2 linked regions of the Peribacillus simplex NBRC 15720 = DSM 1321 genome follow. The protein of the gene in region 1 binds, or shares a complex with, the protein of each later gene. Links are inferred from orthologs where the notes say so. Each region holds a gene or a part of one and is shown in the gene's direction. Other genes may lie near its edges.

Region 1 (4,073 bases):
GTCCTTCCGTTATTATTCTTTGCAGCGATTTTAAGCATAGTCAGCACGCTGACCGAACATTACAAAGTGACACAGATGGCACAACTTCTCCGTAATTTTGCCATCGGTATCCTGGGAGCATTCATGACCATATTCCTTGGTGTGATCTCCGTTCAGGGAGCATCCTCAGCTGTAGCTGATGGAGTGACGATCAGGACAGCCAAATTCGTGACAGGTAACTTTATACCGGTAATAGGGCGCATGTTTACTGATGCAACGGATACGGTCATTAGTGCCTCTGTCCTTTTGAAAAATACAGTGGGCTTGTCAGGCGTCATCATTCTTTTGCTCATCACCACATTTCCCGCCATAAAGATCTTGATGATTTCTTTTGTCTATAAATTGGCAGCGAGTCTTTTGCAGCCGCTGGGCGGAGGACCTGTAATAAAATGCCTTGACATAATAAGTAAAAGCATGATTTATATTTTCGCTGCATTGGCCATTGTCTCACTCATGTTTTTTTTAAGTATCACGGTAATTATCGCCTCTGGAAACATTACCCTGATGGTTCGTTAGAAAGGAGGAGGGCTTGGTGAGTTTTTTAGCTGGCTGGGTATCCAACATCATCATATTTGTATTGCTGGCTACTGTGATCGATATGCTTCTTCCGAATTCAGCTTTACAGAAGTATGCCAAAATGGTCATCGGACTTTTGCTGATTGCGATCATCATCACTCCTATATTGGGATTATTCAATAAGGATTTCGACGATATCCTCTCTGCGGCTACTAGTGAATTTGAGGATCAGAAAAAAAAAGATTTAGGAAATTTGACAGAAATGAAGAAAAAAGAAATACAAGCTACCCAGGGTGCATATATTTTAAAACAAATGGCTGTTGACTTACAGGCAGAAGTGGAAGAGGAGCTGATGGTGGATTATAACATGAAGATTAGTTCAATTGATGTAGGGGTCAAGGATGAGGAAGAACCAGGTGTTGATGATCTGCAGAACATAACCATCTCATTGGAAAAAGCAGAAGGGGAAGAAAACTCGGAGATAGAGGCAATAGCGAAGGTTGATATCAATGCAGATAGCCCATCCACTTCGAATGATGCCAATCTGGATGCTGTCAAAAGGTTTCTGGCAACAAGTTGGTCTGTAGATGAAGAGATCATTGAAATCGCCGGGGAAAGGAAGTGACTGAGTATTGAACAAAGACAAAGGTCCATTATCCTGGCTGCAAAAACTATTAAATAAAGACCCTGACCAAAAAGAGCCTAAGGAAAAAAAACCTTCCCTGTATGTCTATGCTCTAATAGTTGTCCTTTTGGGAGCGGGAATCATGATGGCCGGGAATTTGTTAACCACCAACCAGACGGGACAAACACCTGAAGTGAAGACTGTATTCAATAATGATAAACAGCAGGATGATGAAGGGGATGTTGAAACATTCGGCCAGAAGAAATCAGAATTCAAGACAACAAAAGACTATGAAATATATCTTCAAAATGAAATGAAGGAGGCGCTTGAGTCCATCGCAGGCGTCCAGGATGTAAAAGTCGTAATTTACGTCGATGCATCCGAGAAAAAAGTATATGAAAGAAACAAAGTCACCCAAAAACAAGTCACTGAAGAAACCGACCAGGAAGGCGGCAAAAGGACGGTCGAAGATACATCTGTTGATGAACAGCTAGTTTTGGTCAAGAGCGGTGAAAAAGAAGGACCGATCATTTCGGAAACGAAAAAACCTAGTGTACGAGGAGTCCTGGTAGTCGCTAAAGGAGCCGAAAATATTCAAATAAAGAAGTGGATCATCGAGGCTGTCACACGCTCACTTGATGTACCGAGTCACAGGGTTTCTGTCATGCCTAAAAAATAAGGGGGAAAATCTACATGTTATTAAAAAAACAAACCGTTTGGTTATTGACTATGCTAAGTCTAGTCGTTGTGCTTTCAGTCTATTATTTAACCGCTCCTGAAGAAAATGCCGCCGATATGACGGCAACAGAGCAAATGGAACAGGAAGGAAATAAAACAGAAAGTAAAACAGAGAACAAAGCGGATACAAAAGGTGAAAATAAAAGTGAAAAAGAAACGTCCAAAAATACAGAAGGTTCCTCTGTAACCATTGCATCTGGAGATGAGTTTGAATCGTTAAGGATGCAGATTGAAGATGAACGGGCGAAGCTGAATGAAGAATTGACTGCAAAGATGGGCAACACAGAACTATCAGCTGAAGAAAGAGACGAGGCTTATGCAAAAATCGAACAATTAAGTGAAACGAAAGTAAAAGAAAATATCATCGAAAACTTAATTGTTGCCATGGATTACAATGCCGCACTGGTCCGGGTGGACGGAACGGATGTAAAGGTGAGTGTCAAGGCCGATAAACAAACGAAAACAGAGGCCAATAACATTATCCGACTCGTAAGGAAAGAAGTGAGCGATGCACAAAATGTAGTGGTCGATTTCCAACCGGAAAAGTAAACACACATACAGAAAAAAGTACTGATACAGAACAGTTCAACATCATAAAAATTTGAAAGCCCCCCTTAATAAAAAAAAGGGAGGCTTTTTATTAGGATTTTTTTTAACCATCTTACAACCGGGAAACTTTAGAGGAAAAGTTTTTTTATGTAAATTGGTAACAGGAACTCAAATAGAAATGGCGATCATGATCATCCGTAATATTCTAGAAAAGTAATTATAATGGATATTACAACAGATTTTCTACGAGTAAAATGCAAAATACTAGAGAAAGCGTTAGGGTGCCCCGGTTGAAAAATATTCACAATATTATAATAAAGGTGTAAGATAGAAGTATGGATAATAAGTCACAACTAATCTATCATTGAATTTGTATAAGCTAATATTGTATGATGTTAGAAGCTGGTCATAAACTATTCAATTCTCTAAGGGAAACAATATTTTGAGAAAGTGAAATATTTGTTATAATACAGAAGAGGTTTGTATTCGGTTTATTCGCATTCGCATAAAGAAAGCGGCTACTTTGTGCAGTTTTGGACAAAGTAGGATAAGCTAAGGGTAAGGTTACATAAAATATTATTGCCTCACAAACTCATATTAAATTAGACAAGGGGTGCCACAAAATGAAAGTGCAAGAAATTCGTGAAATTATTAAGCTAGTCGATCAATCAAATATCAGTGAATTCGTTTTTGAAAATGAAGGAACGAAAATTAAATTGAAAAAAACTGAAACGGGTACAGTATTACACCCAGCAGCTGCTCCAGAAGTTGTTCAAGCCAATGCAGCTGTAGAGGTCAAGCCCGCAGCAGCCCCTGCGCCTGCAGTGCCGAAAGCTGTTGAACCTGCAAAACCGGCTGCTGCCGTCACTGAACAGGAAAATTTACATAAAATCACTTCTCCGATGGTAGGGACATTCTACCAATCTCCTGCACCGGATTCACCTGCATACGTAAAAACAGGGGATAAAGTAACGGGGGACTCCATCGTCTGTATCGTGGAAGCCATGAAACTTTTCAATGAAATCGAAGCCGAAGTAAGCGGTGAAATCGTTGAAGTCCTTGTAAAAGAGGGTCAGCTTGTAGAATATGGTCAACCATTATTTTTAGTAAAGCCGGAATGAGGAGCTGTTTCTAAATGATTAAAAAGGTATTAATTGCCAATCGTGGGGAAATTGCTGTCCGAATCATCCGGGCATGCAAGGAATTAGGAATCGAGACTGTTGCGGTCTATTCAGAAGCAGATAAAGAAGCATTACATGTTCAAATTGCGGATGAAGCATATTGCATCGGTCCTAAATTATCAAAAGACAGTTATTTAAATACAACGAACATTATCAGCACAGCCAAGAAAACGGGATCCGATGCTATTCATCCAGGATATGGATTCCTAGCTGAAAATGCCGACTTTGCTGAGCTATGCCGTGAATGCAATATCATTTTCATCGGTCCTAGCCCCGAAGCGATCAATAAAATGGGAACAAAGGACGTAGCAAGGGAAACCATGCGCAAAGCTGGTGTACCGATCGTTCCAGGTTCTAAAGGCATAATTAAAGATACGGATGAGGGTGTAGCCCTAGCTAATGAAATGAGCTATCCAGTCATCATC
Region 2 (4,145 bases), 1.7 Mb from region 1 along the record:
AACAATTAGAAAAGAAAGTGAAGAATGAAGGTAAAGAGGTAGCTGCAAATGAAATGAGTTCCGTAGAAGTTGCGGTTTACCGCACATCTGCAAAAAAGATTGAAAAACTGCCGATTGAATCGTACTTGACTGGTGTGGTTGCGGCTGAAATGCCAGCGGATTTTGAAGAGGAAGCGCTAAAGGCTCAAGCATTGACAGCGAGAACTTACATTGTCAATCAGCTCATAAGCGAAAGCCGATTAGGCTTGCCGGATGGTGCCGATGTAAGCGATACGGTCATGCACCAAGTTTATAAGAATAATGATGAGCTGAAAAAACAGTGGGGCTCTGATTATAAATCGAAGATGCAAAAAATTAACAAGGCTATAAAAGAAACGGCGGGTCAAATCTTAACCTATGAAGGAAAACCGATTACTGCCACTTTTTTTTCGACCAGTAATGGCTACACGGAGAATTCCGAGGACTATTGGCAAGCTGATTATCCCTATTTAAAAAGTGTATCCAGTCCGTGGGATAAAGAAGAATCACCAAAATTTTATAATAAAGTTGTAGTCGATACTGCAGATTTTGAAAAAAAACTGGGTGTAAGTCTTTCTTCGGGAACATCAATAGGGACCGTCATTGAAAGAACATCAGGTAATCGCGTAGGTGTAGTGGAAATCGGAGGAAAGAAAATGACAGGAAAACAGATTCGTGAGAAGCTCGGGCTGACATCATCCGATTTTGACTGGGAGCGTCAAGGCAACCAGATTGTCATCACGACAAAAGGATCCGGACACGGAGTTGGAATGAGTCAATACGGTGCTAATGGCATGGCCAGGGAAGGGAAAACCTATGAAGACATCGTGAAATATTATTATAAAGGCGTCAAAGTTCAGTCTTCAAGTAAGTGGCTGAATACGATGACGGCAAAAAAATGAGAGATGGGGATTCCCATCTCTCATTTTTTTTCGTTTAATTTCTCTATAATGGTCAAAAAGCCCCGTTCACGCTTGAAATAATGATATTGGACATGAAAATAGACTGCAGCTACTCCTATGATATCTTTTATGAGGTCTATTAAGGTAGAGGAGCGGTATGGGACGAAAGATTGGTGGTATTCATCAATAACTCCGTAAAGACAAGCCACAAGTGCCGCCAACAGGCTTAAACCAGGCTTCAGTTTTTGGTTTGCAGCAAGGGCGGAAACTAATAATATATACAAAAGGGCAAATTCGACCAGATGAAGTGCCTCTTTGATAAATCGGTCAATTGAGGATGAGGGAAGATCAAGAATCATATCATCGGGGTTGCTCGACATTATCCAAATGGCAATCATATATAGAAAAGGCAATAACGTTAACACAAGTTTAAAAGCTTTTTTCATGATTTAAACATCCTTCAACAGTAAGATACCAAACATTTTACCATTCTACGAATAAAATCGGTTTCATTTCCACAAAATAAATCTAAAAAAATTTTTTCCTGAATGTATATAATCTTAACAAAATGTTCAGAATGATTGCTGAGGTGATTAATATGAGAGAGGAAGAAAAGAAACCAACTTCCACAATCCGACGTATACTAAAACAACGTTGGGCATTATCAGCAATCTATATCGCAAGTGCAGCCATAATCTTAGCCGCGGCCTTCTTATTACAAAATAGTTTTGACGATTCAGCTAAAGATGGCAAAGAGGAATCAGCTGAAACAGGAAAAAACTATGGTGAGCCTTCTGTAGAGGTTAATAGTAATCTTGAGACAATCAAGATGCCTGTAGCCGATGCAGACAAAACGGTTATCAAGAAACAGTTTTATGATGTGAATGCGGATGAAAAGGCACAAGAAGAAGCATTGGTTTTCTACAACAATAGATATGAGCAGAACAAAGGTATAGATATTGCAATGGAAGATGGAAAGTCTTTCGATGTAAAAGCTTCCTTAAGTGGAAATGTAACGAAAGTTCAAGACGATGCGTTACTTGGAAATTTAGTTGAAGTAGAGCATGAGGATGGCGTGGTTACTCGTTATCAATCTGTTAAGGACATTAAGGTTGCAGTTGGTGACAAAGTGAAACAAGGACAAGCAATTGCTACAGCTGGAAAAAGCCAAATCAATGAAGAGGCTGGCGTACATGTCCACTTCGAAATCAGAAAAGATAACATTGCGTTAAACCCACTTGATTTTGTTGATAAACAAGCTTCTGCGATCCAATCGGCAACTGAAACCGAAGGCAGCGAACTTGAAGATTCAGCTAATAAAGAAGAAACACCTGCAGTCGAAGGATCTGAAGCTGATAAAGAAGAAACACCTGCAGTCGAAGGATCTGAAGCTGATAAAGAAGAAACACCTGCAGTCGAAGAATCTGAAACTGGCACGGAAGAAGCGCCTGCAGTTGACGAAACTGACGAGAGCACTGATTTAGAGAGTGGCACTGATGAAGAAGGCTCTGTCCCTGGTGAAGATACAACTGAAGAAAGCGATTCCTTAAAAGATTCGTTAAATCAATCTAATTAAGATTAAGATTTTTAATAAAATCAAAACAAAAACCTAGAGCGTTACGAATGACAACAACTGAAAATTTGGTAAAAGGAAGCCGTTCACTTTGAACGGCTTCCTTTTTTTCTTTCGAGGAAATATTGGCCAATATGCTGAAACCTTTGAATTTCTGACAAATTTCTCGGGAAATAATTTGCGCTTTATGAAAATAAACAGATGAAAATCAGAAATAAATACAAACCTCCTGTCCCATTAGGCATATATTCTTAACCAAGCTAATAAGATGTTATAAACCATGCAAAGAGAGTGTTTGAGGTGAGGAATCGTTTATTACAAATTATCTAATAGGTGAATAATTCTATCTTTCATTGTTTATAGGGCAGCGGTATTCGATTCGAAAAATACGAATCTCATTTCACACTTCTCACATCCAATTTGGGGAGGTCGAGTGGTGTGCACGATTACATCAAAGAAAGAACTATCAAGATAGGAAAGTATATCGTGGAAACTAGAAAAACAGTCCGTGTCATTGCAAAAGAGTTCGGAGTCTCTAAAAGCACAGTGCATAAAGACTTAACTGAGAGGCTGCCAGAAATTAATCCTGATTTGGCTAACGAAGTGAAGGATATATTGGATTATCATAAATCCATTCGTCACCTTAGAGGTGGAGAAGCGACAAAATTAAAATATAAACGTTCTGAAAGAGAAGAAGAAATCGTTAAATGATACATGAATCATTCCGGCAATTGGAAGTGAATCAGGCAATCGGGGAATGAATAAGGGGACATGAAAGTGAGTGTCAGCTTTTTTCTTAACCTTGATTGCGGTTCCATGCCGGGATTTTTTTATGGGAAAATGTGGTAAGATAGTACATAAGGCATTGATTTTTTTTACAAATTGGAAAAATAGGAAAAGATAGTCTGTATTAGCGTTTATTTATAATTCATACTTACTTGTGTCAATGCAATATGGTAAAATAAACAATTAGGACAGAAGTAGGTTATATGTGAGGATATTCAAGGAGGATTTAAGAAATGTTTGCTAGAGATATTGGGATAGATCTTGGAACAGCCAATGTTCTTATACATGTCAAAGGTAAAGGAATTGTGTTAAATGAGCCTTCAGTAGTTGCGATTGATAAGAATACGAACCGTGTTCTTGCCGTCGGGGAAGAAGCTCGTAAAATGGTAGGCCGTACTCCAGGAAACATCATCGCAATCCGTCCTTTAAAAGACGGTGTCATTGCGGATTTTGATGTAACAGAATCGATGCTTAAGCATTTTATCAATACATTGAATGTGAAAGGCTTCCTTTCAAAGCCTAGAATTTTAATCTGCTGCCCGACTAACATAACAAGTGTCGAACAAAAGGCGATTAAAGAAGCTGCTGAAAAAAGCGGCGGGAAGAAAGTATTTCTTGAAGAAGAACCAAAAGTGGCTGCAATCGGTGCCGGTATGGATATTTTTCAACCAAGCGGCAATATGGTCGTAGACATTGGCGGGGGTACAACGGATATTGCCGTTCTTTCAATGGGGGATATCGTTACATCTTCTTCTATTAAAATGGCCGGTGACAAATTCGATAATGAAATTTTACATTATATCAAGCGGAAGTATAAGCTCCTGATTGGTGAACGTACAGCGGAAAACATTAAAATCCAGGTTGCA

What was found. The genes of interacting proteins can lie anywhere in the genome.
Region 2: the proteins of BS1321_RS21845 (region 1) and BS1321_RS13385 are in contact, whole or in part, in a crystal structure (PDB 3TUF), measured with the Bacillus subtilis proteins. The link is inferred for Peribacillus simplex NBRC 15720 = DSM 1321 from one-to-one orthologs.

The regions. Positions count from the first base shown.
Region 1 is NZ_CP017704.1:4,514,884-4,518,956, forward strand. Bases 814-3,670 are described here. They hold BS1321_RS21845 (SpoIIIAH-like family protein), read left to right. Parts: upstream 814-1,873; coding sequence 1,874-2,467; downstream 2,468-3,670. Other genes in these bases: spoIIIAF (stage III sporulation protein AF), read left to right, coding at 814-1,180; spoIIIAG (stage III sporulation protein AG), read left to right, coding at 1,188-1,859; accB (acetyl-CoA carboxylase biotin carboxyl carrier protein), read left to right, coding at 3,091-3,588; accC (acetyl-CoA carboxylase biotin carboxylase subunit), read left to right, coding at 3,603-3,670. Outside these bases: spoIIIAE (stage III sporulation protein AE), read left to right, coding at 1-555; more of spoIIIAF, read left to right, coding at 572-813; more of accC, read left to right, coding at 3,671-4,073. UniProt on the Bacillus subtilis protein: Involved in forespore engulfment. Forms a channel with SpoIIIAH that is open on the forespore end and closed (or gated) on the mother cell end.
Region 2 is NZ_CP017704.1:2,793,477-2,797,621, forward strand. What follows is about bases 579-3,507. They hold BS1321_RS13385 (stage II sporulation protein SpoIIQ), read left to right. Parts: upstream 579-1,518; coding sequence 1,519-2,496; downstream 2,497-3,507. Other genes in these bases: spoIID (stage II sporulation protein D), read left to right, coding at 579-920; BS1321_RS13380 (VanZ family protein), read right to left, coding at 941-1,366; spoIIID (sporulation transcriptional regulator SpoIIID), read left to right, coding at 2,932-3,204. Outside these bases: more of spoIID, read left to right, coding at 1-578; mreB (rod shape-determining protein), read left to right, coding at 3,513-4,145. UniProt on the Bacillus subtilis protein: Involved in forespore engulfment and required for anchoring membrane proteins on the forespore side of the septal membrane. Forms a channel with SpoIIIAH that is open on the forespore end and closed (or gated) on the mother cell end.